DNA from 3 places in the Bacillus nitratireducens genome. Region 3 is predicted to be linked to each of the others. Evidence: riboswitches for the same ligand, from Rfam matches in the RefSeq annotation. Region 3 holds a riboswitch; each other region holds the start of a gene.
The links. A riboswitch is a leader RNA that binds a small molecule or an ion and turns the genes downstream of it on or off. The one in region 3 is predicted to bind S-adenosylmethionine.

Region 1 (2,271 bases), on a different contig from region 3:
AATGACACCATATACATTTCCATCGTTAACAAGTTTTACTTCCTCTCCGGCTTTCAGACTTTTTGCTACTTCTTCTGTTACAGGTAATGTAATCGGTATACTCCACACGCTACCATTTGCTAAACGAAGCTTTTCTACGACTGAATCATAATCTTGCTTTCCTAAAAATCCTGTAAGTGGACTATATCCTCCTGTCGCCAGAAGTTCTAAATCACTAAGCGCAATTTTGTCTAGCTCAATTTCTTTTACAATGTTCGATATGTCATATGTTTCATCAATACGGTTTACTAATTCATTTGTTGTACTCATCTTTTTATATCCCTTCTTAGCTTTATTTCAAAATCTATCTTATTGAAAATGAAGGCCACACTCTGTCTTCATTTTCCCCGACCATCTTCCATCTCTTGAGTCACCACCATCTCCTACAGGTAATGTACATTTCTCACACCCAATACTTGGATATCCAACATCATGCAATTGATTATACGGCAAGTTATATTTGTATACATATCGCCAAACTTCTTTCCACGTCCAATGAATGAGTGGACAAACTTTAATAGATTGAAAACGATGATCTTGATTTATAAACTTTGTATGCTTACGCGTTTCTGATTGTTCCCTTCTTAAGCCCGATATCCACGCTTTTTCCGCTGCTAATGATTTTTCTAACGGTAAAATTTTTCTAATCTTACAGCAAAGATTCGGATTACTTTCCCATAACTTCTCACCATGCAACTTCGCTTGTTCATCAAGTGTAAGTTCCGGCTGTTTTTCCATAATATTTAATGAAGGAAATCGTTCTCGCACTTTTTGAATTAATTCATACGTTTCTTGAAAATGAACATTTGTATCCAAAAATACAACTTTAGCAGATGGATTTACTTGGTTTATAAGGTGCAGTAATACCATACCTTCTACTCCAAAGCTACATGCGTATACAATCTCATCCTTATACTCTTTATAAGCCCAACTTAATACTGACAGAGCGCCTTTCGTTTCATCTTCTTCAGAAAATGAAACACTATTTTCTTTCCACGTTTCGTACGTCAACATATTTTTTCCCCCTGTAAAAGCAAAAAGACGGCTTTAACCTATTAAAAATAGATTAAAACCGCCTCTAGTTTTTCTAGTCAGCGCTTTTTACTTTAAACGTACTTTTTCACTTTTTTCTAATTGAATCACTTTTCCATCTTGCACAACAATTGTAATTGAGCCATATTTCATATCAGCAAGCATCGCTTGAATTTTCTCAGATACTTCATCAAAATGTTCCCGTACACTCACGCGAACAGCCCCCCTTTTTATTCATAAAAAAAATCTTTCCCATTTCGAAAAGACTGTTCGGTAATATATTTTACCTTATCTTTCAAAATGGACTCCATTTTGCTGGATTTAGCACCTTGCTTTCTATAAGCAGGTTGCCGAGCTTCGTAGGGCCAGTTCCCTCAGCTTCTCTTGATAAGCTTTGTATTTGTATTTTATCACAATTCTGATTTTTTTCAATCCTAGTTTTCCGATATATTTAATTATTTTTATTTTTTTAAAAGGAGTTGCCTTTACTAGACAACTCCTTCTTTCTCATTCACACCAGCTCTTTAATACGTATGCGATCGTTCCCAATGATATTTTCATATGTTTCACGTTCTACGACAATTTGTGACGTCCCGCCTTTTGCAAAGACGACAGCTGGTCTACGAATACGATTATAATTATTCGCCATCGAGTACCCATATGCCCCCGTACAAGAAATTGCTAGTAAATCAGAAGAAGCAACTTGCGGTAAGTTAATATCCCAAATCAGCATATCTCCACTTTCACAGCATTTCCCAGCAATCGAAACGAGTTCTTCATTTTCATCATTCCCTCGATTCGCCAACATCGCCTCATAACGGGCTCCATATAGAGCTGGTCTTAAATTATCTGTCATCCCACCATCGACTGAAACATACTTCCGAATACCAGGAATCTCTTTCACCGATCCGACTGTATAAATTGTTGTTCCAGCATCACCTACGATACTACGGCCTGGTTCAATCCATATTTCTGGAAGCGGGTATTCACATACTGTAAACTGCTCTCTTATCGTACTTGTTACAGCCTCCACATACGTTTCAAGTGTTAACGGTGTATCAGACTCCGTATAACGTATACCGAAACCTCCGCCTACATTCAATACTTTCACTACATAGTTTGTTCGCTCTCTCACTTCTTCTAAAAATTGACGTAGTACTTCAATTGCTCGAACAAAACCAGCCGTTTCGAATATTTGTG
Region 2 (2,271 bases), on a different contig from region 3:
TGATTCGTCCATTCCTTATTCTCATGTAATATGTAAATTTTACTCATTTGTAATCCATTCCTTTCTTTTTGCTTCAACTAATGGCATCACTTTTTCAGAAAATCGTTTCATCTCTTCAAGCTGTGGCGAAAATTGTAAAAGTAATAACGTAACACCCACTTTTTCAAAAGCAAGTATCCTTTCTGCAATTTGTTCTGGTGTTCCGATTAAATTAGGACGTAACCCACGATTAGATACGGAATAATCATTGAGCTTCACTTGCTGTTCCAAATGCGATTTACTAATAAAGTCTTGGTAACCCGCATAACCTAAAGCATCATCTTTCACATCCGTTATGCGTTTCCATTCTTCTAATGCCTCTTCTTCTGTATCACGACAAATGACGTAAGCGGCAAGCCCGAATGACTGCAATGGCTCCTCTGTAACTTTCTTTCTACGATTCTTCATATCTTCTATTTTCACAGATACTTCTTCTACCGTTCCGCCATGCATTACATATGCATCCGCGTGGTTTACAATGACCTCTTTTCCTCGCTCACTCTCACCACCTGCATAAAGCTTAATGCCTTGTTTCTGCACAGGTTTTGGACTTAAATGTGTATGATGAAGCTCATAAAAGTTCCCTTTATAAGAAAACACTTCTTCTTTCCAAAGTTCCTTCAAAATTGTTACAAATTCCTCCGTGCGATCATATCTTTCATCATGTGCGGTAAATACCCCGCCGTACTGTCTTGCTTCTTCTTCCCACCATGCTGAAACTACATTCAATGTAAAACGACCATTACTTAATTGATCGATATTCGCTGCCATTTTCGCTGTAACAGCTGGATTATGAAAGCCAGGTCTTACAGCTGTCATAATCTCTAATTTATCCGTCACTGCTGCAAGTGCTGCCGCAGTTGTCCACGCCTCTAAACTTGGTGCTGACACACCTTTTATATCATTTAAATTTAATTCTGCAATAAGAGTTGTTGAAAAACCTAATTGTTCTGCCGCTTGCGCTGTTTGTTTTGCATACTCAAACGTAGGCGGCATAGATTCATCATCTACATTTCGAAGCCATCCCCCAAAAATCGGTAACCAAAAACCATACTCCACTACCTATTCCCCCTTTAACTTTTAGTCATAAAAAAAGCTACTCTTATCGAAATAAGAGTAGCCTTCTTGACTAAGTGAACCGCTCTTATCTTTCAGGTGTTTTTTCACCTGCAGGATTTGGCACCTTTCGTCTAAAACGAGGTTGCCGAAGTTTCATAGGGCCCGTCCCTCCACTTCTCAACATAAGAATTGTTTGATTTCCATTTATTATAATCATCAGAATAATAAAAAACAATATTTTAATACTTATTTTTCCGATAAATATTAAATGATATATGGAAAACCATATTGTTATAGAGATTTATAAGGGTATTATGTTGTTTTACTTGCGAATATATAAAGGGGTATGTTGTATCATGTCGAAAACATCATGTATAACCAAATTACTTTACTTCTATCGTAAAAACACATCAAAATAAATACGAACCAAAAGAGGTGTTAGTAGCATGAAAAATAAACGATGCGAGAATTGTGGTTCTACTACATTTAAAGAAGGCAGAGTTGGATTTGCCTATCATGCATATGTTTGTGAAGATGATTCTAGTAGGCTCTTTTCAGTGGGGAAACGTTCCAAACTATTAACTACATTTTGTTTAGAATGTGGTGAGGTGAAATCATTTAGAGTGGAGAAGCCGGAGATATTTGAAGAATAAAATAATACTAATTATATATTATGAAGATGTTTATTAATGATACAGTAGGAATGATAACAACGGACGATTTCACTACAACTAGAGTAAATACACCAATTATATTAATAAAAAACAAGAATAAAGTGTCTAAAATCCCCTATTTTAATCCAATAATGAGACATTATGTTAATATTAATAGAATCGCTTTATAATATGTATAGTTGCACAAAATTGAAAAACTTAAGGAGACAGATCAATTTTATGAGAAAATCATTCATATTACTTACTTTAATTCTAGTATTAGTCAGTGTTACGGCTGCTTGCACACAAGATAAAAAAGATAGCACCGTTGAAAATGGTCCAATAGAAGAACCAACCGCAAAAAATGAAAATGAAGAATTAATAAATTTTGAAGAAAAAGAAAATATGAGCCGCTTGGAACAAGGTATTTTATTAGTTGGTGAGAGTGCTAAGGGAGGCTATTACTTGACTGAGGTTCAAAGTGCATATTTAAATGATAGCAACGATTCCGTCGTTGTTA
Region 3 (2,271 bases):
TGTATAGTTAATGAAGTTAGTTATTCCGAAGCAGCATGGAGCATGGGCCATGCTTGTTATACCATTTCTATTAAGTGTCATACTTGGGAAACCTACTATTTATCATATCCCGCTGTTTTTAGCCTGGTTCTTTATCTATCTCGCTACGTATCCATTTCTCATGTACATAAGGCAAAGACGAAAAAAAGAGTTTTTACACGCTGCAATTGTTTATTCTATCACTGCATTTGTATTTGGGATGATTTCTTTATTATATGAATGGCGAATTCTTTTATTCGCAGTATTAATGATTCCATTGTTTATTGTAAATATGTATTACGCTCGTCAAAAAAATGAACGAGCATTACTAAATGATATTTGTGCGATTATGGTGTTTTGTATAGGTGGTTTAATCAGTTATTATTTTTCAATGAAGCAAATCGATAAAACAGCAGTATTCATTGCGCTTATTTCATTTTTGTATTTTTTAGGAAGTACGTTTTATGTGAAAACAATGATTCGTGAGAAAAATAATCCAAAGTATCGTCTCATATCTTGGGGGTATCATATTGTATTGACGGCAATTGTATTTGCTATCAATCCATGGTGTTCTCTTATATTCGTACCAAGTGTCATTCGAGCAATTATATTGTATGGCAAAAAAATTTCTATATTAAAAGTAGGGGTTTTAGAAATTGTTAATTCTGTATATTTTTTAATCATAACGGCAATAATAATGAAGTATGCCATTTGAAAAAACTTCCCATCTATTGATGGGAAGTTTTCAATCTTGTTCTAAAATGTGAACGGTATAATCACATCTTTGCAATGCTTGCTCTACGGCGTAAAGGGATTGTTCAATACGTGCGCGATTAAAATCTTTTTCAACTGTTTGTAGTGCTTCTTCTAAACAATTTTTTGCTTCTTTTAATGATTGAAAAGAATCTTGTACATATCCGCGGGCATTTTGATACATTTCATAGTCCTCCTTTTTTACTCATATACATGTAGTATGAACGCTGAGGAGAAAAATATAATTTGTTATATTTATTTGACAATTAAAATGAAATTACGTATAGTTTATTATAAAGTGAATATTTTCTTATCCAGAGAGGTGGAGGGACTGGCCCGATGAAACCCAGCAACCGCGATGCAGGTGCTAATTCCAGCAGAACATTTTTGTTCTGGGAGATAAGACGAAGATATACGTAACTTCTTCTTATCGGAGAGGTTTTTTTGTTGCAAAAAAACCGATTACGAAAACATATAATAAGAAGAAAGGGGTTGCGAAGTACTGTGACACTCGAAAAATACGTAAAACTGCGTAGTACAGTTTATGAATATATGATAGAGCAAGATAAGCCAATATCATTGTTAGATATTCAAGAACATATCGTTTCGCATCATGAAGGAAAATTCACGAAAAAAATGTTACATCAATTTTATTTATCGAGATTATTAGATGAACTCAAACTGGATGGGAAAATTACTTTAGCTGATGATGAATATCGCTTTACTGAAAAAGGGGTATTTTATAAAGCGGGAAAAGGGAGCTAGGCTCTCTTTTTTTCTTGAAATAACGAAGTATGTAGAGTAAAAGACTGCTAAAGCAGCCTGATACAAGGGAATGGTGTTGAGTGTGTAGTGTCAAAGATTGAATGTGCCTGAAAGAGGCACTTCATTATCGGCTGCAAATGAAAAGAGACACCTTCGCCGAATAGGTGTCAGTCGTTTTGTCATGTAGACTCGCTACTTGACAGTAATTAGAATAACATGCAGGGTTTTTGAAGTCAAAAGGGAATTAAAGGAAGGAGTGTTGTTATGTACGCTTACTTATTAAAAGATATAACGAAATGGATTCCAAAGTACATTATGGATAAAGGTTATGAATATTATGAAGCTGGACATGTAGAAGATGTTGAAATACAAGACAAGAAAGTAGTTGCTTTTGTTACTGGAAATGCGGGAAACTATGAAGTGATCATTGACCTTACTGATTTTACAAAAAGTAGCTGCGAGTGTCCGTATGAAAACTATTGTAAGCATATGGCGGCAGTTGTGTATGATATTCAAGGTGCTGGTGAGAGTACAGTAAAAGACCAACTGAAAGGCTTAGAAAAAGAAGAGTTACTAACAGTACTAAATCGTTTGTTACAAAGTTCGAAAAATGTCCAAATCGTAGAGAAGATGTTAAAGAAAGGGTAGATTTAACTGTAGAGGGGAGTTGCTTTGTAGTGAACGTACTAATTATATACGCTCACCCTAGTCCTTCAAGTTTTAATGCGGCGATTT

Region 1: it holds a riboswitch for S-adenosylmethionine, as region 3 does, so the genes downstream of both, Q3V31_RS04170 (YezD family protein) here and Q3V31_RS10715 (hypothetical protein) in region 3, are expected to answer to the same signal.
Region 2: it holds a riboswitch for S-adenosylmethionine, as region 3 does, so the genes downstream of both, Q3V31_RS22065 (LLM class flavin-dependent oxidoreductase) here and Q3V31_RS10715 (hypothetical protein) in region 3, are expected to answer to the same signal.

Annotation. Positions count from the first base shown of each region.
Region 1 is NZ_JAUMJO010000001.1:792,011-794,281, forward strand. It holds gene sat (sulfate adenylyltransferase) at 1-309, opposite strand, end outside; gene Q3V31_RS04165 (phosphoadenylyl-sulfate reductase) at 349-1,053, opposite strand; gene Q3V31_RS04170 (YezD family protein) at 1,141-1,284, opposite strand; SAM riboswitch class I at 1,357-1,465, opposite strand; gene lysA (diaminopimelate decarboxylase) at 1,583-2,271, opposite strand, start outside.
Region 2 is NZ_JAUMJO010000006.1:22,466-24,736, forward strand. It holds gene Q3V31_RS22060 (ATP-grasp domain-containing protein) at 1-47, opposite strand, end outside; gene Q3V31_RS22065 (LLM class flavin-dependent oxidoreductase) at 40-1,098, opposite strand; SAM riboswitch class I at 1,181-1,287, opposite strand; gene Q3V31_RS22070 (hypothetical protein) at 1,545-1,751, shown strand; gene Q3V31_RS22075 (DUF4352 domain-containing protein) at 1,992-2,271, shown strand, end outside.
Region 3 is NZ_JAUMJO010000002.1:864,204-866,474, forward strand. It holds gene Q3V31_RS10705 (YwiC-like family protein) at 11-733, shown strand; gene Q3V31_RS10710 (hypothetical protein) at 764-955, opposite strand; SAM riboswitch class I at 1,079-1,177, shown strand; gene Q3V31_RS10715 (hypothetical protein) at 1,216-1,536, shown strand; gene Q3V31_RS10720 (SWIM zinc finger family protein) at 1,801-2,184, shown strand; gene Q3V31_RS10725 (NAD(P)H-dependent oxidoreductase) at 2,214-2,271, shown strand, end outside.